2 regions of the Lysinibacillus sp. RC79 genome follow, and region 2 is predicted to be linked to the other one. Evidence: a T-box and tRNA genes for the amino acid it is inferred to sense, from the RefSeq annotation. Region 2 holds a T-box; the other holds one or more tRNA genes.
The links. A T-box is a leader RNA that pairs with one kind of tRNA and senses whether it is charged. The one in region 2 lies ahead of serS (serine--tRNA ligase), so its partner is inferred to be a tRNA-Ser.

Region 1: it has a tRNA-Ser gene. The T-box ahead of serS (serine--tRNA ligase) is inferred to sense a tRNA for this amino acid. The anticodon was not compared.

Annotation. Positions count from the first base shown of each region.
Region 1 covers NZ_JBGCCD010000048.1:12,457-28,258, reverse strand. The annotation lists gene recR (recombination mediator RecR) at 1-193, opposite strand, end outside; gene ABH968_RS26480 (YbaB/EbfC family nucleoid-associated protein) at 205-519, opposite strand; gene dnaX (DNA polymerase III subunit gamma/tau) at 541-2,328, opposite strand; RNA gene ffs (signal recognition particle sRNA large type) at 2,578-2,845, opposite strand; tRNA gene ABH968_RS26465 (tRNA-Ser) at 3,025-3,117, shown strand; gene ABH968_RS26460 (ATP-binding protein) at 3,428-4,690, shown strand; gene ABH968_RS26455 (response regulator) at 4,691-5,569, shown strand; gene ABH968_RS26450 (cation:dicarboxylate symporter family transporter) at 5,661-6,935, shown strand; gene ABH968_RS26445 (RraA family protein) at 7,460-8,086, opposite strand; gene ABH968_RS27880 (methyl-accepting chemotaxis protein) at 8,401-9,309, opposite strand; gene ABH968_RS26430 (LOG family protein) at 9,414-9,941, opposite strand; gene ABH968_RS26425 (deoxynucleoside kinase) at 10,123-10,791, opposite strand; gene ABH968_RS26420 (deoxynucleoside kinase) at 10,791-11,426, opposite strand; gene ABH968_RS26415 (MFS transporter) at 11,660-12,949, opposite strand; gene ABH968_RS26410 (heavy metal translocating P-type ATPase) at 12,974-15,385, opposite strand; gene copZ (copper chaperone CopZ) at 15,467-15,673, opposite strand; gene ABH968_RS26400 (metal-sensitive transcriptional regulator) at 15,731-15,802, opposite strand, start outside.
Region 2 covers NZ_JBGCCD010000009.1:84,471-100,272, reverse strand. The annotation lists gene ABH968_RS11240 (sodium:solute symporter family protein) at 1-952, shown strand, start outside; partial or broken gene ABH968_RS11235 (Rid family hydrolase) at 972-1,292, shown strand; gene serS (serine--tRNA ligase) at 2,292-3,572, opposite strand; T-box leader at 3,696-3,911, opposite strand; gene ABH968_RS11225 (hypothetical protein) at 3,923-4,084, opposite strand; gene ABH968_RS11220 (TIR domain-containing protein) at 4,244-4,558, opposite strand; gene ABH968_RS11215 (hypothetical protein) at 4,546-4,866, opposite strand; gene ABH968_RS11210 (putative ABC transporter permease subunit) at 5,036-6,604, opposite strand; gene ABH968_RS11205 (ABC transporter ATP-binding protein) at 6,573-7,310, opposite strand; gene ABH968_RS11200 (DUF1648 domain-containing protein) at 7,513-8,622, opposite strand; gene ABH968_RS11195 (GntR family transcriptional regulator) at 8,626-9,018, opposite strand; gene ABH968_RS11190 (alpha/beta fold hydrolase) at 10,529-12,385, opposite strand; gene ABH968_RS11185 (TetR/AcrR family transcriptional regulator) at 12,443-13,009, opposite strand; partial or broken gene ABH968_RS11180 (hypothetical protein) at 13,839-14,024, opposite strand; gene ABH968_RS11175 (class I SAM-dependent methyltransferase) at 13,963-14,526, shown strand.

The sequences.
Region 1 (15,802 bases), on a different contig from region 2:
CAGTTATGTTGCCACATACGGAGCAGTAGCTTAAATTTCGTTTAGCATCAATTAATGCCTTTGAAAAGGATAAAACGTCATCCTCTTTCATTGTTAATACAAAAAACGCCAGACGAGCCGCGGTCTTCGGCCCGATACCTGGCAATTTCATAAAACTATCAATCAGTTTCGATATTGGTTCTGGATAGTACATTTATTTACCTCCTAGAATGGAAGGTTCATGCCCTGAGTGAATTTACCCATTGTTGCATTTGTTTTTTCATCTACTTTTTTCAATGCTTCATTTGTAGCAACAACGATTAAATCTTGTAGCATTTCGATATCGTCTGGATCTACTACTGATGGATCAAGATTTACTTCTACGATTTCACGTTGACCAGTTACACTTACTTTCACCATACCGCCGCCAGCAGAACCTTCAAATTGCTCTGCATTCAAAGCCTCTTGAGCCTCCATCATTTCCTTTTGCATTTTTTGCATTTTTTTCATCATACCTTGCATATTTCCCATTCCACGCATAAACATATTCCTCCTAAATGATTAGTCTTCAACAATTTCAATAAAATCTTTACCAAACAGCTTTTCTGCTTCCGTCACAAGCGGATCTTGTGAAGCAAGTGGTTGAGCATCGTCGATAAACGGCCCTTCTGGCACTTCTGCCGGTGGTGGCTCTAATAATTCTACTTCATGATCGGTCTCATTCTGAGATTTCTTCTGCTGCTGTAAGCCATGATCACGAATAAACTCTTCACGTAATTTTAACCAAGCCTCTTCAGGCGTACAAAGCATTTCGTACATAGTACCACTTTGCCCTGCAATTAATTGTGTGAATTGAGCTTTTAGGGATTGATTATCAGCAACCATTTGACAATGAATATCATACTTGAATTTTAACACAAAAGCACTTGAAGATGCCGCAACAGGTTCAGCCTCTGCTAAAAGAGCTGACTGAGATTTTTGCATTTGGCTTAATGCCTGTGCCCAAACCGATTTGATACGTTGCACATCTTGCTTTGTAGCATCCTTTAGCACCTCTAGAATACGACCTGTTGGTGCTTTATATCCATTTGGACTTTTAGCTCGAGGACGTTGCTCTTTTGGTGCTTGCGTTGTTTGCATAGGAGCACCGGCTTGTAATTGAGCTGACAGTTGTTGCACCACCTGCTCAAGTGCCACGATTTTTTGAGCAAGCTCAGGGCTCATCGCTACCTCACCTGAAGTGGTAGTTTGACCAACTGCCCCACCCGAAAATTGCACCATTTTAAGTAATGCTGTTTCTAAGTAAATCTTTGTATGGTGGGAGAACCGCATTTCTTGCTGTGTTTTCGCTAAAATATCAATGTAGCCATATAGCAAATCGGGTGCAAAATCATGCGCTAATGTAAATACTCGCTCCTCTGGTGATACTAGCTCTAATAATTCAGCCAAATCCTCACTTGTTTGCAGTAATAATAAGTCCCGGAAAAATGTAATCAGGTCCTCTGAAAGGCGAAGAGGATCTTTCCCATCCGCAATAAGCTGTTCTAATAACGCAAGCATTTGTGCGACATCTTTTACTTTTAGAGCTTCTGCTAATTCATAGAAAACTTCCTGACTAATAGAACCTGTAACAAGTAATGTATCCTCTAGCTTCAACTTTTCTCCACTGAAGGATACAACCTGATCTAATAAACTTAAAGCATCACGCATACCACCAGCTGCTGATTGTGCGATTACCTTCAAACCTTGCTCCTCAAATGGTAACTCAATATCCTCTAATACAACTTTCATGCGCTCAATAATATCATTGGTTGAAAGACGCTTGAAATCAAAGCGCTGACAACGAGAAATAATCGTTGCAGGCAATTTGTGAGGCTCTGTCGTTGCTAAAATAAATACAGCATGAGAAGGTGGTTCTTCTAATGTCTTTAAAAGTGCATTGAAAGCACTCGTAGAAAGCATATGCACTTCATCAATGATATACACTTTATATCTGCTACTAGCAGGAGCAAATCGAACTTTCTCAATGATGTCACGTATTTCTTCAACGCGTGAATTAGACGCCGCGTCAAATTCAATAACATCCGGGTGAGAACCTTCCGTAATGCTTAAACAAGTAGCACATTCATTACAAGGCTCATTTGATGGTGCATGCTCACAGTTTAAAGCCTTTGCAAAAATTTTAGCTGTACTTGTTTTCCCGGTACCACGTGGGCCGGAAAATAAATAAGCATGCGTTGTTTTATTCGCTAGGAGAGCATTTTGTAGCGTTCTTTTGACATGTGCTTGACCAGACATTTCTCGGAATGATTGCGGTCGATACACACGATAAAATGCTTGATACGTCAATGGTTTCCTCTCCTTTTCTTCATTATATAGAATAGTTCTATTATAGCATTTGCTTCATTATTTATAAAATAGTGTTATCGCTTTTCTAAAAATTCGGGACGATCTCTCTCACTTCCCATAGCGAAGGCTGATGTGAATCCTCCTTAAACGTTCTGGAGAGTACCCTTCCATCCCAACAAATATTGTAAAATCATAAAAAAAACGCATCCGCCTTTTGTAGACGGATGCGTTTGAATTGGCAATTTAATGCCGTGCACCTTTCTTCGACAGCCGCACATAAGCGTTACTCTTGTCGTTAGCTCAGATTAGGCAACCCCGCGGCACATGAATAAGACCACTTAATGCTGCTTCCTTCCGGACCTGACATAGTTCATGGGTATCCATTGCGCAGGACCCAATCGTCAACACTACGTGCAAAAGGCAGACCAAACAATACGGACAGCCTCGAAAAAGGAATTCAGTCTCGCTAGAGCGGATTGCGAGTTACAGGACACCGCTACCTTCCCACCTAGCACGGCAATATCTAGTATACTGGCTGTTTTCATAAATTGCAACTTAATACACATAATATTTGTGTGGAATATTCTATCAGCACTGTAAATAAGAAATTATAAAAAAAATAAAAAATCTGTTGACGCGAATTTTAAAATATGATAAATTTATTTTTGTCGATGAGACAACGTAACAAAACAACATGGAGGTATACCCAAGTCTGGCTGAAGGGATCGGTCTTGAAAACCGACAGGCGGGTAACACCGCGCGGGGGTTCGAATCCCTCTACCTCCTCCAGTTTTAAAATTCCGACTACGAATGTAGCCGTTTTTTTTTGCCTAAAAATTGTATGAAACACTTACTAGATGCCACTTCCACTTAGGTTGTGGTATTTTTTTATTGTAAAGTATGATTTTATAAACGGGAATAATCTATAGTATTATTTCATCTAAACAAATGCGCTTTCGTTTCGAAGTCACGTTCCGCCCCAACACAACATCTAAAGTAGTGGTACAATTACCTTTATTTCAAACACGCAAACGAGCTCTTTAGCTTACCTTTTCTTTGCTATACTGCTCCGTTAATATTGATTAGGGAGGATTTTTTTATGCACTCGAAATTTTACATATCTCGCGCTTCCCTCACTTGGATTTTCACAATTGCTCTGTTAACTGCTATCGGTAGTGAGATTAAAATAATGCCTTTCGCTGATACAACTTTTCGTTTCGGATTTGGAAGTATTATTTTCTTTTTATGCACACTGCTTAGACCTACACCTATCATTTTGGCTGGATTTACTACGAGCATCGTGACAACCATTTTTCGAGTTATCATTAATTACTCTTTACATGATGTTCCATTAGTCGATAGTTTACTAATACATTTACCTGCTGCTGCATTTTATATATTGTTTGCAATATGCCTACAAATTCTAAGCATTCATCAATATAGAGAAAAACCACTATTGCTTGGATTGCTAGTTGCGTTTAGTGAAGTATTCAGTAATTTAGTGGAACAACTATTTCGTTTTCTAATAAATTCTTACACTTTTTTACTCCTTCATGATTTACTTATACTATTAGCAGTTGCTTTATTACGTAGTTTTTTTGTTGTTGGTATTTATAGTTCCATTTTAATTGCTGAGCAAAAAAAACGTGTTCAGGAAATGCTTACGATCGGCTCAGATTTATATGTTGAGACACTTTATTTAAAAAAATCTATGAACCACATAGAAGCAATTACAGCCAGTGGGTTTGAATTATATAGACAATTAAAATCGCTAGGCTATCGTGCAGAAAGTTTACAGGCACTTCATATTGCCCAGGAAATTCATGAAGTGAAGAAGGATTCCCAACGCATTTATGCAGGTATTTCTAAAATTGTTGGTGAAAAGAGCTTCGGCTCCCTGAGATTGTCAGAATTATTACATTATATTGAAGATGGAAACAGTAAGTACGCTGATTTTCTCGGAAAAGAAATTGAGTTTAACATAAATATTGAAATCGATTTTCAAACGAAAGAACATATTGCATTGCTTGCACTTTTGAATAATTTAACAGCTAATGCTATTGAATCAATTGAAAATCAAGGTATCATTTCTATTGCCATTCAGCAGCAACAGGATGATACTGTAATAACAGTATGTGATAATGGGAAGGGCATTCCGCAAAGTAATCTCTCTATTATTTTTGAACCTGGATACACCACAAAATACAATGTAGACGGTGTCGCAGCAACAGGTATTGGGCTTTCACATGTTGTTGAATTAGTAAATAAATTAAATGGCTCAATATCCGTTGAATCAAACAATCAAAACACGATGTTTAAAATTGCAATTCCTACGCAAACTATTCAAACGGGAGAGACTTAAATGAGGTATTTTATTGTAGATGATGATCGTGCAAGTCGGGTCATGTTAAAGCAAATTATTGAAGATAGTGGCTTAGGTACAGTTATTGGTGAAGCACGCAATGGTGAGGACGCCATTCCACAAATTTTAATGACACAGCCAGAATTTGTGTTGATCGATTTACTTATGCCTAAGCTGGATGGGATAGCAACAGTCGAGCACCTTATTCAAAATCGTTTTGAGGGACAATTTGTCATGATTTCTCAAGTAGTGAATAAGGAAATGGTAGGTGAGGCATATGAGCAGGGTATAGATTTCTTTATTCATAAACCTATAAATCGTATTGAGGTTGAGAATGTTTTACGTAAAACAACTGAACAATTTCGCCTAAAAAACTCATTGCTTATTATTCGCCAATCACTTACAAATATTGATCTAAGTGAACAAATAAATCATAAAGCAACTTCACGCGATCATACTCAATCTATCTTAAATGATATGGGTATCGTTGGTGAGATCGGAAGCGAAGATATTATAGCTATCATCGAAACATTACTTGCTCATCAGCACAAAATTGCACCACTTCCACCATTAAAGGAGCTTTATGAGGAGATTGCAGTTGTCACAAAGGCTACACCAGATGAAATTTTGAAGGAAAGCAAAGCTATTGAACAGCGTGTGCGCCGTACTATATTAGCAGCGATGATAAATCTCGCCAATTTAGGTGTCGTAGATTATACAAACTCCGAATTTGAATATTATGCACCTCGATACTTTGACTTTAAAGAAATTCGTCTGCTTATGACCCAGATAGAAGATCACAAAAATCGCAAGGCAAAGGTTAATATTAAGAAGTTTATTCAGGTATTATATTCAGACATTTTAACTAAATTAAATTAATTTTCTCGGATTTTGTCGGATTTCATAAGTCCTCCGTATTATTAAAGTAAGGCAAGTCCTAAAAATTTTAATATTAGGAGGTACTAAGGTTTTGAAGAAGAAATTTAGAATCAGTTTAGCCACTCAAATTTTAGTCGGTTTGATTTTAGGGATTATTGTTGGCGGAATATTTTATGGAAGCCCAAAAATCGAAACATATTTACAACCTCTAGGTGATATTTTCCTTCATCTAATTAAAATGATCGTTGTACCGATTATTATTTCAACTTTAATCGTCGGTGTTGCTGGAACTGGAGATATGAAACAGCTTGGACGATTAGGCGGAAAATCGCTTATTTACTTCGAAATTATTACAACAGTAGCAATTGTAATTGGTTTACTTTCCGCAAACTTATTCCAACCAGGCGCGGGCATAAACATGAACGAGCTCTCTAAAGGAGATATTTCGAAATACGTTGCAACTACAGAAGAAGTACAGCATGAAGGACCATTTGATATTATTGTGGGCATAGTACCGACAAATATCATTCAGGCAATGTCTGAAGGTGATATGCTTGCTATTATTTTCTTCTCAGTTATTTTTGGTTTAGGGGTTGCTGCCATTGGCGAACGAGGTAAACCAGTATTAAACTTCTTCCAAGGGGTAGCAGATACTATGTTCTGGGTAACTAACCTCGTAATGAAATTCGCTCCAATTGGGGTATTTGGTTTAATCGGTGTAACCGTTTCCAAATATGGATTCGCTTCACTAATACCACTTGGCAAACTTGCTATACTTGTTTATGCAACAATGCTATTCTTTATTTTTGTCGTTCTTGGTCTTGTGGCCAAATTTGCAGGTATCAGTATCTTCTTCTTAATCAAAGTACTAAAAGATGAGCTGATTTTAGCGTTCTCAACAGCAAGTTCTGAAGCTGTATTACCGCGAATTATGTTGAAAATGGAGAAACTAGGTGCTCCAAAGGATATCGTATCCTTTGTTATTCCAACCGGTTACTCCTTTAACTTAGATGGTTCTACACTGTACCAAGCTATTGCTGCATTATTTATTGCTCAAATGTACGGTATTCACCTAAGCATTGGTGAACAAATTACGTTAATGCTTGTATTAATGGTTACATCTAAAGGGATTGCAGGTGTTCCAGGAGTATCATTCGTTGTACTTCTAGCAACTTTAGGTACTGTCGGCATTCCAATTGAAGGTTTAGCATTCATCGCAGGTATCGATCGTATTCTTGATATGGGACGTACAGTCGTTAACGTAATTGGTAACTCACTTGCGTCATTAGTAATGGCGAAATGGGAAGGCCGTTTCGATTCAGAGAAAATGAAAAATTACTTTAAAGAAAATGAAAATTTAGCATAAAAATTAAAAAAATCCTCACGATGTATGGATGGCATCGTGAGGGTTTTTTTAATTTGATCAATTATACCTCGGCATAATTGCGTCCGGAATCGGCTTTGTGCTTAGGCCTGCACGAGGGCCGACACGATGTCGGTCATTTCGGTAATGCCACAGGACGTGGCGTTTTTACCGATGCAGGTCAGTTAGCCGTTATCGCATGGATGCGATGATTTTAGGCTAACATCCTTTAAGAACTCCTTTCCGATTCCGTGACATCCGCCGGAGGTTTTAGGCCAACAGATGTTTTTTTGCGCGAAAGCGTAGCGTCAGCAGCATGATGTTGGTCACTCAGTCGTGTGTTGTTGCTGCCGCTTCGCTTTCGCACAGATAAATTGCCACAGGACGTGGCGTTCTTAGACTGAGTTCCTCTATTTCAGCGGGTGTTTGGACACCCGCTGAAAAGTAGCTTAAATCCGCATTCATCTCACTACCTAAAGAGGAGGGAGACTTCTGTAGCTGACGCTTTGCTTTCGCTACAAAAAACATTAGCTGAGAGAAGTTAAAACTTTATCTAAATAAGCGATAATAGATTCTTTTCCATTTGCATGTGCTTCTTGTGCGCGTATTTCATCTTTTTCAAGCTTTACCTCAGCAGCTGCAACAATTCGTTCTGCATCTTCCTGCGGCACGACAACGACACCGTCCACATCCCCAATAATATAATCACCAGGATGAACAGTAACGCCTCCAATAGCAATAGGAACATTTATTTTTCCACCACCGTTTTTATTGCCAGCTGCTACCGTTGTGCCAAGGGAGAATACAGGAAAATCTAGCTCACGAATAGCTGCAATATCACGAATAACACCATCTACGACAAAACCTTGTACACCAATACCCTTCGCTAATGAAAGAACAAAATCACCGGCAACTGCACGGTTGGTATTCCCTTTAGCGTCAATTACTAAAATATCCCCTTCTTTAGCAGCTCGAATGGCTTCCAATACTGCACCATTTTCACCATCTGGTAAACGCACTGTTACCGCACGGCCAGCAATTTTATAATGATCTGCTAACGGTTTAATATCACTACGTAAATTCGTATGTCCTCCTGTCGCATCTGAAACTGCAGTCGTTGGCAAATGCTTAAAACTTACTTCCACCTTTGTCATCTATAACACCCCTATTATGATTTATGAAAGCTTTACACAATTATTGTAAATAAAACTCATCTACTATTTCAATATAAATCAGAAAATTATGTAAATAAGGTGTTTGAGGAGTATCTATTACATGCCTTAACCTTTTCTCTAATTTTTGCAATTATTTTTTTCTTCTTTATGAAGCGTGTAAAAAAGAGAGAAATAAAATTTAAAAAATTGCAATCAATTATGCCGAGGCATAATTGATTGCGTCACCTATAGAGGTGGGGGACTTCTATACCTGTCGCTACGCTTTCGGTACAGAAAATAATTGCTGAAATAAGTTAAATTATTTCGGTAAAATGCCTTGATTGTTCATCTAATGCCTCTGCTGCAGTAGCAATTTCAACAAAATCATTCGTTGTTACATTAATTTGACCATTTGTTTTTTCAACTTTTTCAGCTATACGTATGATGCTTTCAGTGACTTGTCCAATCTCTCGCTCTATGCCCTCAACATTATCTTTTACTTCTGAAATAGATTGCTCCACCCTTACAGAAAGTTTTCTAACCTCTTTTGCTACAACATCAAAGCCTCGGCCATACTCACCAGCTCTTGCTGCTTCAATAGCTGCATTTAGTGCAAGTAAATTTGTCTGAGAAGCAATTTCTTGAATGGTCTTTACAATCCCTTTAATGGATTCCGCTTGCTTCTGTAGCTGCGCAAGATTTCTCACATTATCGGCAGACTCTTGTGAAACCTCTTTCACTGTTTTCAGTAAATCCTCGCTATTTTGAATACCAGCCTCCGAACGGCTATGAAGCTCTTTAGACATAACCTTTAATGTATCAGCTACACTAACAATTTCATTTTGGCGTTCAGTAATATTTGTTGCAATTTTCGATACGCCAATTACCTTTCTTGAATTATTAGCAAAGACAGGCATATAAGTAGCCTCAAGCCAAACTCTATTTCCCCTTGCATCCATTCTTTCGATTTTATCCTGATAGCTATTGCCAGCAGCTAAGTTTCGCCAAAATTTTCCGTGTTCTATGCTATTCGCAAATTCCGTTAAACAAAAATCCTTATGATCTTTTCCTATCATTTCCTCAACTTTATAGCCTAATGTTTTAGCAAAAAGTTCATTTACATAGGCGACTTTATGTTCCATATCAAAACGAATAATAGCTATATTTCGTTCAATTGCCAGCACTACATGATCATCAGTAACTTCTGTATCTATTGTCTGCATAATCTACACCTCTTTCATTGTATTAGCGAACTAAAATTTTTATGGTAATAAACCCAATAAAAATATTTATAAAGATTATTTATTGCAGAAAAAACATGGGTATATTACCCATGTTTTTTTAAAAATTTTAATACTTCTTCCGATGTAGTAGCTATACGAATAAGTGATTCTTGTTCCATGCGTATAAAACCTTCCTCGAGCATTTTCTTAAAATGTTGTAGAAGCCCATCATAAAAGTTATTTACATTATATAAAATTACGGGCTTTTCATGTAGTCCAATTTGCGCCCACGTAAACACTTCAAAATATTCATCCATTGTCCCACCACCACCGGGTAAAGCTATAAAAGCATCTGCTAACTCTACCATTTTGGCTTTACGTACATGCATAGACTCCACAAAATGAATCTCTGTTAACGAAGCATGTGCTAATTCCCGCTGCTGTAAATGAGTTGGCATCACGCCAATAACGTCTCCCCCAGCTTCTAATACTGCATCTGCAACTTTCCCCATTAGTCCTGTTTTCGAACCACCATAAACGACACCATGACCATTTTGAGCTAATACAGTTCCTAATTCGGCTGCTTTCTCTGCATAAATTGGGTTTATGCCTAAGCCAGAACCGCAATACACCGCTATTCTTATAACAATCCCTCCTACTCAAAAGACGTGACACAATAGGCTATATATTGTCTCACGTCTTTTGATCATTTATTTTCTTTAATTACTTGTTTCTGCACGTCGCTCCATTTTCGGCCAGAACGCCAAAATTTATCTTCCCATTGTTTTAGAAATATTAGCTTTAATCAACCTTCTACTTACGTAAATGACTCGTTTGTTTTAGCATATGACTGATGCGGCTCACAATTGATTCAATTGCTTCAGGATTTTTTAATAAATCATAATCATTGATATCTAAACGTAGAACCGGGCATGAATTAAAATTATTGATCCAGTTCTCATAGCGTTCATGCATTTCAATCCAATAATCATTCGGTGTTTGTTGCTCCATTGAACGTCCACGCTCTTGAATACGGCCAATTACATCATCAATTGGCCCCTCTAGATAAACAAGTAAATCTGGATGCGGGAAGTACGGTGTCATCACCATCGCATCAAATAAATTGGTATACGTCTCATAATCTGTTGGGCTCATTGTACCTTTGTCATAGTGCATCTTCGCGAAAATCCCTGTATCTTCGTAGATTGAGCGATCTTGAATAAATCCGCCGCCATATTCAAAGATTCGCTTCTGCTCCTTAAAACGCTCCGCTAAAAAATACACCTGTAAATGGAAGCTCCATTTTTCAAAGTCCTCATAAAATTTATCTAAATATGGATTCGTATCCACCTTTTCAAATGACGTACGGAAATTTAGCGCCTCTGCCAACGCCTTTGTCATCGTTGATTTCCCTACACCAACCGTACCAGCGATTGTAATGACCGTTTGTGGTGGAATATCGTATTTCTCTCTCAAATTCATTATTGCAAACTCCTTTGTTGTAACGTGTCCTTTATTGTTTGTAAAACATATGTCAAATCATTTGGATTTTTTACGAAATCAAGCTGATCACCATTAAATCGAATAATAGGAATTTCAGGATGCATCTTCTCAAAATGCTCGATAAAGGAATGATAATCTGCCACCAATTGCTCCATGTAATCTCGTGAAATCATTTTTTCAAATTCACGACCGCGCATCGCAATACGTTTCATCAACGTATCAACACTGGCATGTAAATAAACAACTACATTAGGTACAGGCATATCTTTCGTTAATATTTTATAGATTTCCTCGTATTTATCATACTCAGTTGATGCCAATGTACGCTTTGCAAATATTAAATTTTTAAAAATGTGGTAGTCCGCTACAACGGGTTTATCATGCGTTAAACGGAAACTTTTTATATCCGATAATTGTTTATAGCGATTACATAAGAAGAACATTTCCGTTTGGAAGCTCCATTCCTCAATGTTTTCATAAAACTTATTTAGAAAAGGGTTTTCGTCTACTATTTCTTTTAATAGATGGTAATTAAATGTCGCTGCAATCTCTTTCGATAAAGAGGTTTTACCAACACCAATCGGACCTTCTACCGTAACAAATGGAACCGTCACCAGAAGCTCCTCCTTTATGTTCTAATGGATTCTATCGTCAATTGCCTCGTCCTCGAGGTTTTTATAATCAGTGCTTTTCATTGTATCATAGTGAGAAAATGAAAAACAGAATCAAACTATTTCTCTATTAAGACAGATGATAAAAAACAAAAAAAAAAAAATAGACCCACCGAGGTGGGCCATCATTTATATAGCTAGTTAATTTTTCTCTACAGTCTAAAGGTATAGGAGATTCAATTAAAATTGCTTTTAGCTTTGTATTTCGTCCATACGACCACTGACACTAAAAGTAACGCTACATACATCCCGATAAAGCCTAAAATCGCATAGCTTGTGTACGCTACGACAATTCCTGATAGTAGACTACCTGCTGAGCCACCGAGAGCAACCCAAACATCTACCGAGCCTTGTGTTTTTGCGCGGCTGTGAATCGTCGTTGAGTCAATAATAATCGCTGTACCACTAATCAAGCCAAAATTCCAACCTAAACCTAGTAATATGAGGGCAACCGTTAGCCAAAGTAAAGAATCACCTGGAGCAAATGCTGCAACCAAACCTGCCGCTGCCAAAATAACCCCTGAAGCAATGACGACAAAAGTTCGTCCCACTTTATCGACGAGCAGACCTGTTCCAAGGGATGGTAAATACATCGCTGCGACATGCAATCCTATGACCATCCCAATAGCACTTAAACTGCTTCCATGTCCCTGCATATGAATAGGAGTCATTGTCATAATAGCGACCATAATAACATGAGATAAAACTAATACAAGCGCTCCTATGAAAATTCCAATACGATTTACATGACTATTTGTCGTAGCAGACGCATCAGCCATTTTACTTTGTTGCTTATATTGCTCAGCAGCAATGGCCTTTGCAATTAATAATGGATCTGGACGAAGAAAAATAAATAGCGTAAGACCTGCTAAAGTATATGCAACAGCGGCTAAAATAAATGGGCCTACTAATGCGGGCATATTGAGTGCTTTTGCGACTTCCCCCATAGGCGTCACTAAATTAGGCCCTGCAACTGCTCCGAACGTTGTAGCTACCATCGCTATACTTGTAGCTGTTGCACGTTGTTTTTCATTTGCTAAATCGGTTCCCGCATAACGTGCCTGTAAATTTGTAGACGTTCCCGCGCCATACACAAATAAAGCTAAAAATAACAACACGATACTGTTCATATTAGCCGCAATAATCACACCGATTGCACCTATACCACCTGCTATAAATCCAAACGATAAACCATACCGTCTACCTAAACGCTGTGAAAGTTGGCCGACAATAAATGCTGATAATGCAGAGCCAAGGGTAAATAGGGCAGAAGGTAAACCTGCAAAGCTTTCTGTTCCTAACATATCCTTTGCTAGTAATGCTCCTACTGTAATACCTGCGGCTAGCCCTGCTCCACCAAATATTTGCGACATCAGCACGATTAAAAGAGTACGCTTATATAGCTTTTGTTGTGCGTTTGTTGAATGGACATATTGCTCCATTGTTATTGAAGATTTATTAACCATAAAACACCTCTAAACTGTTCATAATTATAATTTAACTCGCTGTAAACGCAGTGCATTTAAAACGACAGATACTGAACTAAAAGCCATCGCTGCACCTGCTACCCAAGGAGCTAGTAAACCGATTGCGGCAATTGGAATACCTAATGAATTGTAAGCAAATGCCCAGAATAAGTTTTGTTTAATGTTTCGCATTGTTTTACGACTCATGATGATAGCATCCGCAATACTGTTTAAATCGCCACGAATTAGCGTAATATCCGCTGCTTCCATAGCCACGTCTGTACCGGTACCAATCGCCATTCCTATATTCGCTGTCGCAAGTGCTGGTGCATCGTTAATGCCATCACCAACCATCGCTACTTTTTTACCTGTAGCTTGCAGTTTTTTCACTTCATTAGCTTTGCCTTCTGGAAGAACTTCAGCGATTACATAATTCACACCAACTTCTGCTCCAATTGCTTGTGCTGTACGTTCATTATCACCAGTCATCATAATCACCGTAATGCCCATCGCTTGTAGACGACTAACCGCTTCTTTTGAAGTACCTTTCACTGTATCAGCAACTGCTACTAGACCAGCATACTGACCGTTAATTGCAGCTAACATGGCAGTTTTACCATTTCCCTCTAATTGCTCCATTGTTGGTAGAATATCATCAATATGAATACCGTATTGCTTCATCAATTTACGAGTACCGATGACAACGCCTTGACCAGATACAGTCGCTTGCACACCGTAACCTGGTATTGCTTCAAAGAATTGAACATCTCCTAGCTCAATATCGCGATCAACAATTCCTTGAACAATTGCTTCTGCTAACGGATGCTCGGATTGCTTCTCTGCTGCACCAATTAACGATAAAAAATGTGCTTCGTCTTGATTTGCCGCTAGTATGACATCCGTTAAAACAGGTTTACCGTGTGTCACTGTACCTGTTTTATCAACAACTACTGTATCAATGCTTTGCGTTTGCTCTAAATGCTCTCCACCTTTAAATAAAATACCAAATTCCGCTGCACGACCAGAACCCGCCATAATAGATGTTGGTGTTGCCAATCCGAGCGCACATGGACAAGCGATAACGAGAACTGCAATTAATACTTCAAGTGCTGGCGTAAATTCACCAGGTCGTACCCAAATAATCCAAATTAAAAACGTGACAATCGCAATGCCAACAACGATTGGTACAAAGACGCCCGAAATTTGGTCTGCTAAACGCTGGATTGGCGCTTTGGAGCCTTGTGCATCTTCTACAACTTTAATAATTTGAGCTAAGGCTGTATCGCGACCGACTTTAGTCGCTGTCATTTTAATAAAGCCATTTTTATTAATAGTAGAACCGAATAATAAATCACCTTGCTTTTTATCAACAGGTAAACTTTCCCCTGTTAACATCGATTCATCTACAGCTGTCGTTCCTTCTAATACCTCACCATCAACAGGAACTTTTTCACCAGGTTTCACTAAAATAATGTCACCAATGACTACTTCTTCTAATGGTACTTCTTTCTCTACATCGTCACGAACCACGATGGCCGTTTTTGCCTGAAGGCCCATTAATTTTTTGATTGCTTCAGATGAGCGACCTTTCGCTTTTGCTTCAAATAATTTTCCTAATAAAATTAAAGTAATCAATACGGCACTTGTTTCAAAATATAGGTGTGGGGCATGATGTGACCCCACAGTAATAATTGCTTGATATACACTATAAAAATATGCCGCAGATGTTCCCATTACTACAAGTACATCCATATTGGCACTACCATTACGTAAAGCTTTGTAGGCTCCCACATAAAATTGCTTCCCGATGATAAATTGAACAGGAGTAGCCAACACCATTTGTACCCACGGATTCATTAAAAATTCAGGGACATATAAAAATGATGTAAATGAGAAATGTCCTACCATCGTCCACAGTAATGGTAATGAAAGAATAGCCGATAAAATAAATTTTTTTTGCTGTTGTTTGATAGCCTGCTCACGATGATCCGCAGTTTCTTGCTCATCTGCTTTTTGATGAGCCTCATATCCTAATTTCTCAACCTTTGCAATAATATCTGCAATCGCCACCTCAGATGGGTTAAACTCAATTGTTGCTTTTTCGAGTGCTAAGTTTACGTTCGCAGAGGACACACCTGCTAGTTTATTTAAACCCTTCTCTATACGTGTAGCACAGGCTGCACATGTCATGCCCATAATGTTGAATTCCGTTTTTTGTTTCACGACACCATAACCAAGTGCTTCAATTTTCTTTTCAAAGTCTTCTTCATTTAATTTTGTCGGATCATATTTAATGGATGATTTTTCAAGAGCTAAATTAACGGTCGCTTGTTCTACACCATCCATTTTATTTAAACCTTTTTCTATACGAGTTGCACAGGCTGCACACGTCATACCTGTAATTTGCAAATTCGCTTCTTTTATTTCTGAACTCATGATCATTTCTCCTCCCTACATACCAACAGGGGGTATGTATAATTGAAAATAATAGAGTGCTACATGAGCACCCTATTTATATTATTTAACGTCATAGCCTTGATCGTCGATTGCTTCTTTAATTTGGTCTAGAGATACTTGTGTTTCGTCAAATGCTACATCTACTAAACCATCAGCTAAGTTTACTTTTACTTGTTCAACGCCAACTAAAGCTCCAACACTTTTTTCCACTGAGTTTACACAATGTCCACATGACATTCCTTGTACGTTTAAAGTTATGTTTTGCATAAAATATCTCTCCTTTAATTTAGATACTATATAGGGGTATATATTTATTAAAAAATTTTACTTCTTCATTAATTTTTGGATAGTCACTACTAATTCGTCTAACACTGCTTCATCACCTTCTGATAGGCG
Region 2 (15,802 bases):
GACTGCTGTTATGAAAGATTTTCTTATTCTTGGTGTCGTGTTATTCCTTGGTATCTACTTACCTATACATTATTATGGTGGAATTCAACCAATGTGGGAAGCAATTGAAGCTGTTAAACCAGGGTTTCTAACACTTCCAGACTCAGGTTTTAGCACCTCATGGTATATTTCAACGATGATGTTAACATCTTTAGGGTTTTATATGTGGCCTCATACATTTGTTGCTACGTTTTCAGCGAAAAATGGAAATGCCCTAAGAAAAAATGCGATTATGCTTCCTATCTATGCATTATTTTTATTATTTATCTTATTTGTTGGAGCAGCAGCAATTTTACAAGTTCCAGGGTTAGAAGGAGGCGCTGTGGATTTAGCTTTATTTAAAATCTCCACGCAAACATTTAATCCAGTCATCGTTGGCTTTATTGGAGCAGCAGGGTTATTAACTGCAATTGTTCCAGGTTCATTGATTTTGATGTCTGCAGCTACATTACTTGCGAAAAATGTTGTAAAACCTATTCGCCCTCAAACTACCGATCAACAAATTGGTATCATTGCTCGCTATTCAGTTCCAGTGATTGCACTTGTTGCACTTTACTTTACTTTTAGTGGTGGTGGAGCAATTACGTTATTATTCTTAATGGGGTATGGTCTAGTTACTCAATTTGTACCAGCGGTTGTATGTAGCCTTTTGAAGAAAAATCCATTAACTTTACAAGGTGTGTTTACTGGGATTATTGTGGGTGTTACGATTGTAGGTTGGCAAGCAGCTACAGGTGCTCATCTAAGTAAGCTGTTCCCAAGCTGGCCATCCTATATACAAGATATCAACATTGGTTTCCTTGCATTGAGTGTTAATATTTTAGTAAGTTTAATTGTAAGTGCATTTACAAGGAAAGTAACTGTTAAAAATGATGGAATTACAAATGAGGAAACAGTAGAAAACATTTCATAGTATCATTTGTGTTTTCGGAATATTTAGTTTTTTCAAAAGAGCCAAAATCAATTTAACCATATTCTCAAAAGTTCAAGTAGGAGATTTACTATTTTTATCTGGTCAAATTCCTGTTAATCCGTTATCAAATGAAGTCGTAGAGAATGATATTGTAATTCAAACCAATCAAGTTATAAGAACATAAGGGACTATTTTAGAATCCCAACAGCTTTCAATTAATAATCAGGAATATAGCTAATATTTGGGTGATCATCGCCCAGCAAGATCAACGGTAGAAGTGAGTCGTCATCCAAAAGATGTACTCGTTGAAATTGAAGTAATCGCATGTTTAACAATTTAAATGTAAATTTGCTTGAGAAGAATCCATTTTAATCAAGCATGTAAAAATGGATTCTTTTTAATTCAACTATAAGGATGACAATTTTATTTAAATTAATAAAAGAAGACATCGAAGCAAAGTTTAAATTTTGATATCCTTTTACAGCTGTTTTGTCTCAATATTATTAGTATACTTTTCATTGAGACGTAACTTCCTATAATTTATATTATGTAAACTAAAATTATTTGGCGTGGAGGAGGGCTTGGATACGTCAACTACCCATAATATCTGTATATGGACAAGAACTTTTAGACACTTTATTTTTATGGACAAATGAAAAGACATGCTTTAAATAGCTCTGTGTATAAATTAATAAGACACGAAATTTAAAATCATCTTTCTCGATAAGCCTTTTTTAAAAGTTAAAAGACAGAACCTTCAAGTATGGCTCTGTCTTTTAACAAATTGAGGAATTGTCAAATTAAAATGAGCAAAGGTTCAAAATTATAAGAGATGAATCTGTTATGTTAAGTGGAATGTATAGATATATAGAAGTAATTAAACTTTATTAACTACTAAAGAACATTAAACAATAAACAGCAGGTCTCCTTATGTATTCTTTATCTTCTTTCTTTTCACCGAATGTGATAATATCCATAATTTAATCTCCCCGTCCATTTTTCAATTTTAACATAAATATCCAATACTCATATATGAGTTATTCAACAATTTGGTGCTTTCCATGAAGAAAGACGCTTTCCTTATTTCAGAAAAGCGCCCGTTTGTGGAATAGTGGAAAATGCGAGCTGCAAAATGTCATTTCTTAATTTTTTCTAATGCACCCCATCCTTGATTATAGTAACATCTTTTTTAGTCTCGCTAAATTTCCTTTAAGAAATAAAGCATTTTTTCAATTCCACGGCGTTTACTCCACCCGATACTATTTAAGCATCTGTAAATCGAGAAAGAGGTAATATAATTACCTGTTAAAGGATATCTAAAATAGCTTTTCCCTGTTATTTATTTTGGTGCAATTACTTTTTTACCACCCATGTATGGTCTTAAAACTTCTGGAATTACTACGCTTCCATCTGCTTGTTGGTAGTTTTCTAAAATAGCAGCAACTGTACGTCCAATAGCAAGACCTGAACCGTTTAATGTATGAACATATTCTGGTTTTGCATTTGGCTCACGACGGAAGCGAATGTTCGCTCGTCGTGCTTGGAAATCCTCAAAGTTAGAGCAAGAAGAAATTTCACGGTACATGTTTTGTGCAGGAATCCAAACTTCTAAATCATATTTCTTCGCTGAAGTAAAACCTAAATCAGCAGTACACATTTTTAGTTTACGATACGGTAAGCTTAGTAATTGCAGTACTTTTTCAGCATGACCTGTTAACAACTCTAGCTGTTCATATGACTCCTCTGGTTTTACAAAGCGTACTAATTCCACTTTGTTGAATTGGTGCTGACGGATTAAACCACGTGTATCACGGCCCGCAGAGCCTGCCTCTGAACGGAAGCACGCACTATAGGAAGCGAAGCCTTGTGGTAAAGCATCAGCCAGTAAAATTTCATCACGATAGAAGTTTGTTACAGGTACCTCTGCCGTTGGAATCATGAAATAATCTGTTTCCTCTAATTTAAATACATCTTCTTCAAATTTAGGAAGATTTCCAGTACCCGTCAAGCTATCACGATTAACAATGACAGGTGGTAGCATTTCCTCATAACCATGCTCCTCTGCATGTAAATCCATCATAAATGTCATTAATGCACGTTCTAAACGAGCTCCAAGCCCGCGGTAGAATAAGAAACGGCTACCTGTTACTTTTGTACCTCGTTCAAAGTCCACAATCTTCAAATCTATAGCAAGATCCCAGTGTGCTTTAATTTCAAAATCAAATGTTGGGATTTCGCCCCAAGTATATTCTTCTACATTGTCGTCCTCTGTTGTGCCTACTGGTACAGATTCGTGTGGAATGTTTGGCAAGCGCATCATCATATCTTTAAAGCGCTCTTCAACATCATTTAGTTGAACATCTAGCTCTTTAATTTCATCGCCTACTTGACGCATACGAGCAATAACCTCATCTGCATTTTCCTTGTTGCGTTTCATAATTGAAATTTGCTCAGATACTTTATTTCGTTCTGCTTTTAATTCTTCTGTTTTAGCAATTAACTCACGACGCTTTGCATCTAAATCCTCAAAGTCATCTAAGTTTCCTAAATCTTCATTACGTGTTAATAGCATTTCTTTAATTTCCGCGAAATTATCACGTACGCGTTTAATATCTAACATAAGTCATACCTCCAGTAGTATAATGACATTGCATCCATTAAGTCTTGGTGTAATTGCGTTACAAGCTAAACTCGAATAGCTCCGTTTTGAATAAAAATAAACACAAAAAAGCCCCCATCCCTAAAAAGGGACGAGAGCTACCCGCGTTGCCACCCTAATTGATTAGGCATATACCTAATCCACTTATTTCATAACGGCATTTCAGCCGGCTACAGCCTACTTACATTACTTCGACTGTGCAACTCCAGGACGGATTCACAAGTGCTTCTATCAGCTTCCACCAACCGCTGACTCTCTAAAAAAAACGTGCTTGCTACTACTTCCCATCATCGTGTTCAGTTATTTAAATTTTAACCATACTGTACTATATGAAAACAGATTTTGCAAGCCATACCATAGGATACAAAATATTCTAGAATTCTTGAATCACCGGTTAATTCCGGATGAAATGCACAACCCAATAAATGACCATTTCGCGCTAAGATTATTTTCCCCTCATATTCAGTAAGAATTTCAACATTTTTCCCGACTGCTTAAATATGAGGAGCCCGAAGTACAAAAATTCGCTTATATTACTTGAAATATTTTTTACCCTTTTTAATTCTTGTAAAGGTTATATTTTGCTTATTTCCTGTGTTATTTTGCTAATCATATTTAAATAATCAGCTTTTTTATTTTCCCAATAAGTAATATATGTAGTTTATTTGTTCGTCCATTGAATAAATATTTGCAGCAAAATGAGCTGGCACATCTGATCTTATAGGTAAGAGTTCAATATCTGAATCTCTTAATATTACTAATAGCATTTTTTCTTTATATTCACGTAAGCGCATTACTTCAGATATTTCATGCATACAATTGACTGACTTAAAATAATTATCGCTGATAATACTAATTACAAAATCATGTCTACCAATCGAATGCATAAAGCTTTTTATACTATCTTTAAATTTAAGCCCACGAATATCTCTATTTACATATTCCAATTTGATAAGATTGTATAAACCATAAATCCACCTACTATTAAGTTCCCTATAATTATAAATAGTAAGTTTCCTTGTAATTTAGTATTTTTCTTTTTCCCTAATCCACCTAATGCAGTAATCCCTATAAAAAATGACAATACAGGATAAATAAAGATAAAATATTTACTGCCGTTCAAATTGGGACCGGCCATGTTGAAGGTAATAGGAATCTCATCCGATATATTTTGTACACCAATAATTGAAAACACAAAAAACAAGGCACAAAATATCCAAGGAATTGTACTTACTGACTTTTTAGATTTATTCATAATAATCTCCATTCTCTCCCGTGTCCGCTTCACGACACAAACAGTAATGAAAACGAGTGAGCGGAACACTTTATTTTTTTAATAGATTTTTCAATTAATTGCGATCTTTATTTAGCTTACTTTTTTCAGTAATATTTATTAATTTCGTTTTCACACTACTCTTCCCCAATTAAATAGGCTCACCATTTATTGTTTTAGCATATAACTTGCTAGTTACGATGCCCAAGCATAAAATAATAACAACATCATATATGCCTACTATCGAACCTGACCATAGTACTCTTGGAACTGCTGCAATGAGTACCAGAATCATTCCACCTAACATCCCCAATAAACTTGATACACTCCGCTTTATTACTTGGAGCTCTGATTGCCAACTATAATTTACATATCTTAAATTAATAGCAATTCCGTATACTGCTGAAAATAATGCAAATGCACATGGAAGAAGTACTAATATGATGGAATCAAATAATGTTGCTCCAAACACTCTTCCGATTATTATTCCGTTTATAATCGTAAGAGGTATTGTAACCGTAAGATTAACAAGTATCTTACTCTTTACAACCATTTCTTTCGACAATGGAAAAGTTTTGATCATCCAAATATTTTTACCTTCAAGTGAAATAGACACGCTACTTGTATTTGATAGACATACCATCAATGACAATATATACGGTGTTATTTCATACAGAATCTCTACTGTATTAATATTATCTAACGGAATTTTTTCCATCACTTTTGTGATTGAAATCATTAAAGAAATCGTAAAAATAACCATCATGATCATTCCGAATGCTTTGTTCATTAAGTACATTGCGGACGAAAATAGTCGCTTGATTTCTTTCACATATAATGCTTTTAAAATACTTGATCTTTTTAATATTTTTACTTCATATTTTTTGTTACTACTCATTGATCGAATTTTAGTATTTAGTCTTTTGTATACAAACGAAAGACCAATAATGAAAATCACTGTTAATACTAATGAAACTGCTATATATATAAGAAAATCTTCCACTTTTCCTGTTTCCAGTATTTTATTATACAAATAAAACATTGGATACACTTGGTTAAACTGATTCAATACATTTGTTAATATCAATTTCATATCGCTTGAATCAAATTTATAACCACTCAATGTTGGTGCTAATACTAAAAATAAAAAAATACACATATAGCTAATTGAAGAAAACGCACGAGAATATTTTGCTCTCGATGAAACTTCTAAAACTAATATACTAACAATTGACGCTACAATTGATGGTACTAATGCAACTGTAAGTATTCCAATCAGTATCTTTATCCAAAAAACTCCGCTTACTGTTCCTGTAAAGAAATATACTGCTCCCATTAAAAGCATGATTATTAAAGATACTACCGTATTCAAGAAATATATATAAAAGAATCTACTTACAACTATTATTGATGTTTTAATAGGAAGTGACATTAATGTGTCATAATCTCTTTTTCCAAATAACTCATCACTAGCATTAAAAAATGCTATAAATAATGATATAAGAGTACTCAATAAAAATGAAAATGCAAGTATGTGTTCTCTCATATTATATTCATTCAGCATATATCCAAGACTTGTAAAATACGCTAGCAAGATAACAATCGGAAGAGATATACCGATAATAACCATTTTATCACCAATGCTGGCTTTACCTTTTAGGGTATTAAGTCTCGCCTGTGAAATAATCCTAACTTTTAGAAGAATAAGAAAATGACTCATCTTTTAACTCCTTCATAAAGAACTCTTCCAATGTTTGATTTTGTATTATTTCATCCATCGTACCACTATAAACTAGCTTTCCACGATTAATCATAGCCACCTTATTACAAAGCTTTTCTGCAACATCTAAGACATGTGTTGAAAAAAATATTGCATTCCCTTTAGCAGTCATTTTTTTCATTACCTCTTTTAAAACAACTACTGCTTTTGGATCAAGACCTACAAATGGCTCGTCCAGAATCAAAAGCTTTGGTTCATGAATAATAGCTCCAGTTATTGCTAACTTTTGCTTCATTCCGTGAGAATAAGAGGATATTAGATTCCCTAGACTTTCTGTTATTCCAAACATTCCAGAATATTCTTTTATTCTCTTTACTCGAACATCTTCCGGCACTCCGAAAATATCTGCTACAAAATTTAAATACTGGATTCCTGTTAAATGTTCATATAATTCGGGACTATCAGGAATATAAGCAAATTTCGATTTGCATTCAAGAGGCTTTTTCTTAATAGAATGCCCATCAATGTAGATATCGCCTTCCTCAAAATTTAGTATTCCTACTACTGATTTGATCGTTGTACTTTTCCCAGCTCCATTATGACCTATAAATCCAAAAACATCGCCATTTTCAACACATAAACTTATGTTATCGACTGCTATTTTTCCATCTTTATACACTTTTGAAAAGTTTTTAATATCCAGGATTCCCATTCTTTCATCTCCTTATCTTATTATTACCGATCGGATTCTTATCTTTATCTAATAGCTTCTACAGCTAAGTAATCCCCCTTGATTTTAGTTTGAAAGTCATTAAATTATGTCTCTTTGTTTCTTTTGTTATATTACAAAAGAACATATATTAGTCGAGGTCAATATATCTCTGCAAAAACGTCCATTTTCCCCTCTCCTATCTATTTAGTAATATTGGTAAGCCAGCAGCTATTACAATAATTCCGATTAAAATTAACCAAGCAAGCGGATTTGCACAATTCATTGTCCAGCCAACTCCAAAACGTTTTTCTAAGAACAATGAGGGATCTTTTCGATTAAAATAAAATTGACCAAGCTTCCAATAATGATCGTCATCACGATTTATCACTGTACCATCTGTTGTTCTTACATTTTTCACACGACTTCCACCCTGCCCAGTTGTAATGGCAAGTACAATCACACCAATAATCATGATTGCTGTAATCATTAACGAAATTACAGTCATATAAGTTGTTAAAATCGAATAAATAAATGATAGCTGGATTACACTAAAAAGAGCTGTAAGCAAGATTCCACTAGCAATTAGGAAAACCGACCATCTTCTACGAAAAATAATGTTTTGTTCTATTGATCCATCTGGATTTTGAGCATTCAGCTGTTGTTTTGATCTACCAATCATCCAATTAATAAACATGAATAAAGCAATCATATAGATTTGTGTTATTGGAATGATTAAGACAGATCGATATGATTTTTCTGCCCAATTGGTAACCACACCAAAGAAATCATATTGCATTGGAATCCGTTCAGGGATTCTTCCATACTGCGTAAAGGTAATAAATAGCGTGACAGCTACTAAAGCAAAAGCAATTAAAAACCAGTAATTAGAATGAATTAATTTTTGCTGATAAAAATTTGTTTGTAGTACAATCTTCTGTTGTCTTTGTTCATTCCATTTCTCCTTTTCTTTGAGTTGTTTCATTTGCTTATGAAACACTAGATAGATTAAAAATGAAATAATCATAAAACCAAGTATAGTGATCGATAAAACAATCCCCATTGTCTCTCCATCGTTTGGAGAATACTTTCCTACGATAAAATAAAAAATAAATAGTATAACAATACTAAAAGCTGTCATAGCTGAAGCATATTGTTTTCGCATTTTTTTTAGTTTTTCATCCATATAGACATCAGACGGAATAGAAACTCCAAAACTCTCTGTACGTCGTGTCCAATACGGCATACCAATCAAACTAATAAAAATAGGTATGAATAAAATAATTGAAATCCAAATGATATGATCCATCGGTTAGCTTTCCCCCTCGTGAACATATGAAGTAAAAATCTCTTCACAAAGCTTCATAAAATCTTCTTTATTTACATCCCGACAAATGGCCTCTGCAATAAGGGGATGTAATATTTCTTTCATTTCTTCCTGAAAAGATACATCTGCCTTTGGAACTCCCTCTGGATTAACCACAACTCCTTTTTGACGATGATTTAAAATAAATCCTTTTTGTTCTAGCTCTTTATACGCTTTGTTCACCGTGTGTAAATTGATTCCTAAATCTGCTGCTAATGAACGAACAGATGGTAATCGTTCACTTGGAACAAGCTCCTGCTTTGCAATACCTGCAATAATACAATGCATAAGCTGTATATAAATTGGTGTTTTAGACTCAAACTCTAAATGAATAATCAAAGGGATCCACCCTCCTTTCTGTATAATGTATGTTATATTTGTAATATAACATACATTACCAATATAGCGAAGAATTTTCATAAAAAGTCCTTAACTGTTTTTATATGACAGTTAAGGACTCTTTTTCATTGTATTAGGAATCATTATTATTAATATAAACAGTTATTAATAATAAAAGAAAATTAAAATTTAACACAGCTTATTTTAAAAAAGTTGATAAGGAGAAATACTCCATATCAACTTTTTATCCTTTGTTAAGATAAGGTATCAACCAGCTTAGTTTGTTCACACTTATGAATAATTTTTATGAATATTGGACAAATCTACATTAAACGATAATTAGCATTATTTAAACGAATAATCTCCTTGTGAACGATAAAATATGGGAAACATCCGATAATTAGAAAGTTGTGACCAAGGTATTTATATTATGTAAACTAAAATTTTTTGGCGTGGAGGAGGGCTTGGATATGTGTACTTCCCTTGTACAATGTATATTGTATATGGACAAGAACTTTTAGACACTGCCACAAACCCACTTTCTTTGCACGAGGATTTTAAAGTGTTTTGATTCTTTGGACAAAAACTTTTAGACACTTTATTTTAAATGAGGACAAGAACTTTAGACATTTTATTTTTATAGACAGATGAAAAAACATAAATTTTAAATAGCTCTGTGTATATGGTCACTAAAGGCAAATTAATAAGACACTAAAGTTTAAGTAATTTAAACTTCACTTCATTTGTAAAAGGTCAGATAGTTTTGGACACTTGAGACAAATAGTTTTGGACACCAAAAATTTACATGAGGAAATATTGTATTTATCATTTAATTTCTAGCTTCAAAATTCTTTCTGTCCTTAATAATAAAATATTTTTCCTTGATTTTAAACCTTTAGTTTTGGACTTCTTAAATTTTTAAAAATTTTAGGGACAATTAGTTTTAGACTACTTTTACATATATAATTAAACTTTACTGTACAGCACTCTATATTATTTTGAAAATAATAAAAGAAAAGCATGCTTTAAAACATGCTTTTCTTTTATTACATATAATGCAGCCCCGGTATCACTTAAAACTGCTAGCCATAGCGTAAGTCATCCAAGGAAAACCAACACTAAAGCAATAACCTTAAAGATAATGTTTAGTTTAATAATCATTAAAGCTTTAATTTAGAGTAATTAAATGTGTGATCTTCCTTATTTTTAAATGGACTGCTAGCTTTAGTTGGTTTGTAATAAAGAATAAAAGGGTATTCAATCCCTATTTAACAACAACAAATGCAAAACCTCCATTTTAGCTAGTATTGATTGGAATTTTACAAAAAATTCGATCAAATAAATGAGCCTTATTCAACTAAAGCCACAATCATTTCACCTGCTCTTTTAATCCAAGATTCTTAAGTAAATATATCCAGCGTTCATGTAGACAATCTTTTTTTTCAAACAGTACGACTTTATTTCAAAGACACAACGATCTTACTACACGCTTTTTATTTATCCCACACTCTCATCTGCTAGTACTACTATTTTTTATTACCAAATTAGCCGTTTCACTCGGATGGTTAAGAGGAAAATGATGACCATATGGAACAAAATCAACCTTACCAAGATGCGAAGGAGCAGAATAGCCTCTGTCATAATCCCCCCAAATAATGCGAAGATTATACTTTGTTACTTCATTCAAATCACCTTGAACGTTTTTCAATAGTAAACTGTTAAGCTGAACCGTAGTATTTAAAATTCTAGGAGAAGTAAAACTGTTACTTATTTTTTCAATATAATGTTCAGGGATGCTCTCCGTACTTTCAAATAAACCATTACTTAATAAATAACGCTCTATCAAATTAGTAGTTGCCAATTTCAATGTCCATTTGTTCAAAAATTGAGGAACATTTATCGATTTAGCATTTTTTTTAGCAACAGGTGGCTGAAGTAAAGTAATTGTATACTTCTTATCTATGTACTTTTGTACTAATGCTTCCAAAAGAATATACGCACCAAATGAATGGCCAATTAGATGGGCACCGTTAGTAGCTTTCTCCAATAACTTTTTCACTACATTCAAATAGATATTTAAAAGATTTTTCTCTCGTTTAAAAGGAGAACGTCCCAAACCTGGAAGGTCCATGATCCATACAGGTCGACCCGTTTTTTCATGAAGCTCTTTCCCTAAAGGAAATAAATCCTCTCCATCACTTAATAAACCATGTAATAAAATAAACGGTTTACCCTCTCCTTGTGATTGGTAAATGGTAGTATTATTACATAATGTTCGTTTAAATAAATGACTGTGCTGGCCATTTTGATACATCATGCGATAATCCAGATCAGCTATTACGGCTGGGAAAAATTTCATTACATTTGTCTCCTTAAACCAATCTTCTCCCATAATCTTTTTCGCTGAACCATTTGAAAATGTTCGATTTGTAATAAAGTTCAGCCCATCAGCAGGAATTTGGGTTATTTTGCTTACGCCACTATTCATAAGTGCTTTCATAAATGGCAATGGGGCAGAAATTTTAGGTGCAGTCATATTCATACTTTCTGACATAGCATCTAATAATTCTGAAATATTCTGATCATGTTGTTTATCTTCAACAAGTGTATATGTTTGTATAGTTGGTTGTTCCAATCTGAAAACCTGCACAATAAACTTTGCTAGTTCATCGTTTGCAATAAGTGGTAATCTATATTCCTTACCTCCAGGGATCACTGGCATGAGCCCCTTTCGCATACTCTTCACAAGCAAGCCTAAGCCTCCTGTTTGCTCCGTACTCCCTGTTTTACTACTACCAACTACAGTTGGTGGATTAATTACTGAAAGCGGATAACCTACTGTTGATGCCTGCTGACGGATATAAAGATCTGCTAAAAACTTTGTTCTCTCATATGGATTTTTTATTTTCAAAAAATTGTTTCCTTCTTTAAACACATCTATCGCAATCTTGCTATTTTTATCATCAAAGGGACTCATATAGCCTACAACATGAATAAATTGTTGCAATCCCTTCAATTGATGAATATTTTTAGCGAATTCACTAATATGTTGGGCACCATTCAAAAATACGGAAGCTGCCTCTTTGCTTGTCGCTTGAATATCCATGGGGCCTCCTGCGTGAATAATCACATCCGTTTTCAATACCCTCTCCTTATCTTCAGCACTTAGACCTAAGTCTATTTTCGTCAAATCACCTTCAATAAAGTGCATAACTGCCTCTTTTAAGATACCTCTTTCTTGATAAATGCGTGTTGCTTTACTTTTCGATCTCACTAATAGAAGAATTGTAACATGCTCTTTGGCTAATTCCTTCACTAATTGCTTTCCAATAAAACCTGTTCCACCAGTTAAAAATACTGTTCTCATATAAATCCTCCTTTTAGTACTATTTAGTACTAATCTGATGTAAAAAAAATGCTTCTTTTATCGAAGCAAGTTAAAAAAATGTTCTGCTGTTTTCATGATTACAGTTGCATCCTTCAGTGTTTCTGAAATAAATAGCGCTCCTTCAAGATTTGTAATAAAAAGAGATGCAACCTCGTCAATATTAATTGTCTTTCTAAATTCACCATTCTCTACCCCTTGTTTAAGTAATAGAGAAACTTTCGTTTGTAATCCTGCAAAAAAAAGACCTATTTTTTCTTTTACTTTTGTGGCATTTGTAGGGCTTTGAATATAAAGCGTAATAAATGGACAGCTCCCCTTATATTCTCTCGTCTGAACTCCTTGTGATAATTGCTTTAAAAACAGTTGGATACGATCTTCTACTAATAATTGGTTTTGAGATAGTAAGCCATCAATTGCAGATTGATACATTTCAATCCAATAATCAACGACCCCTTCCAACAATTCTTCCTTATTAGAGAAGTGATAATACACATTAGACTTTGAAACTTTGCTTACACGAACTAATTCATCCATGCTTGTATAAGCAAACCCTTTTTCTAAAAATAATGTTGCAGCTACTTCAATCACACGTTTTTGATTCATTAATTTTACCCTTGTCATAATTAGTACTGTACAGTACTATAATAAGTGTTGCAAGTATTTTTGTTAGTTTAATAAAAAAATTGATCAAAAAAGCTATACTTTAATTGATTTTACTGCTAAAAATTAATCTCATTTTGAACAAAGTTGAACTGAACCCCAAAACTGTTTTGGATGGCTTGCAATTTTTCACTTGTGTTTTAACGCTAGGTTCATATATTTTTGAAAAGAAAACAAATATGTTTTTTTGGAAGATACATACGAATTTATTTTTGTAGTTACTAAATTGTTTAGAGGAGATGCTTTTATGCCCATTTCAGTACAGCATATTCGACATGCTACATCAATTATCTCAATAAATGGAAAATGATTACTGATTGATCCGATGTTGAGTGAAGCTGGTAAACTTTCACCTGTCCCTTTCACTAGAAATTATCGCAGAAATCCATTGACTTCATTGACTGTTTCACTTCACATTTTCGAAGATGTAGATGCTATCCTTCTAACACATCGTCATGGCGAAACATCGAATTGTAAGTTGTTACCATTAAGCTTCACTGTAACTTCTTTACTTGCAGCATTTGCACTCGCCACACTTGCAAAACATAAAAGTCCAAAACTATTTGTCCATTTTTAAGACAATTAGTTTTGGACACTAATATTTAACAATCCTTTTATATCAAGCATTCATAAGACATTCATTAAGTCTAAAACTATTTGACTTTTTACATCATTATCAAAACGTTTAGATTTATAAAAAATTATTTGATTTTCATACTAAAAAGACAGAACCATAATTAATGGTTCTGTCAAATAATCTTTCTATTTTACTTTACTTTACTCGTAGTAAGCGTAGCGAGTTTAGAATAACAATTAATGCAGCCCCTGTATCACTTAAAACTGCTAGCCATAGAGTTAGCCATCCAGGGAAAATCAACACTAGCGCAACAACTTTAATGATAATTGAAAAGATAATGTTTTGCTTAATAATCATCAAAGCTTTTTTACTTAGTTTTAATTTGTTTTTAAAGACTAGAAAAAAGATTTTTCAAGAAGTACCTTTTCAAAGCAAACAAAAAATCTTATATGTAGGTATTGCTACTGGAGCTGATTTAGAATTAATCAACTATGTTGATTATGATATTACAGCAATTGATTTTTCTCCTGATATGTTAAATAAAGCTAAAAGTAAATTCGAGCGCTCTGCTATCAAATTTTTAGAAATTAATGCTCAAAAAATGGCTTTTGAAGATGAATCATTTGATTATATTGTAGCGAGTTTAATTCTCTCGGTTGTTCCTGATGAAAATAAATGCTTTGGAGAGATGATAAGAGTTTTAAAGAAGGATGGAAGAATTCTGATTTTTGATAAATTTGCTCCTAAAAATAAAAAAAATGTGACTGACTTAATGTCTGCACTTCAAGCTTCATTAGGCAAAACTAAAAAACCTACTCACGAACAAAGAAAAATGCTTAAACGGGTTGTTCTCTTAATAATTGTAACTTTTACTGTCTTCTAAATTATTTTCAATTTTACTAGCTTCCTTATTGTTTCCTGCCTGACAAAGATTTTATGATTCACCATAACAATGTATAAAAAAAGTAAAAAAGAAGAGGGGAATATTCCCCTCTTAGACTTCAAGTAATACATGTACCATAGGCCTAATTTCCCCTAACAATAAGTCCTCTACATGGAAAAACAGTCTTTATTAGTTAGTTAACTTTACATATAACATTCGTGTTCTATTCAATCGATGAAGTATCCAGCCGATGGACGAATAGCACTTTCGTTATTAAAACACGAACATTTAAAGTTTTTTAATTATAATAGTTCGTTTTTATCCACTGTCAGTATTTGCAAACAATCGTCTCTAACTATATTTATTTACTTCAATCCTCTTTCTTTCCAAACGATGCTTCTGAAGGATATTTGCTTTTGTTTAATGATCTCTTTTAGGTTTAAGACGTTTTATTCCTATTGTTAATAGTAATAGAAAAGCTGAAACCAAAATAATTACATTTTGAATTTCTCTAGTATATCAACAATCTGTGAGAAAAGAGATATCTCAAAGAAGGAAAAATGGCTTCAAATTTTCAAAACAGAAAGTTAACATAATGTTTGTCACTTACGTATGTATTGCTTATGTGAATATTTTTTATAATATTGGCAAATATACTGTAAACGACATTACAACAATTTGTAAGAATAATCCCCTTTTGAACATTAAATTATAGGAACCAACCGTTAAAAAATTATGAATAAGGTATTTATATTATGTAAACTAAAACAAAAGAAGTGGAGGCTTTCCTATTGTTTGTGTATGGACAAGAACTTCTAGTTTTTTTAAATTCTTGAGCCAAGAAATTTTAGACATTTACATTAAAAATAACGCTGTGAGACGTATCGAGATTCAGTATCACGTACAGTTGCCCATCTCGATCGCTCTCACAGCGCACAATAAAAGCCTTCCATGTTTCTAGATTTGAAATAATTTAGGGTGAACACCTCCTTAATTTTCTACAACTATAGACCACAGCTTTTCCTAATTTCTTCAATATTTTTATGTATTAAATATAGCATTAGCAATATTAAATACTAAGCGTATTTCGGTTTCACTTTAGTCTTTTATTAGATTTTGCAAGATCATAAACAACTCTTTTTCAAAATACTTATTATCGAAATTTAGATTGTCAAATTTAAAGATACGACTGAAGTTTGCAGTCAGCATTTTTCAGCTAATCCTTCCTGAGTGAGTTTTTTCAATTTCCGTATTTCTTAGATGCTGCTACCAACTG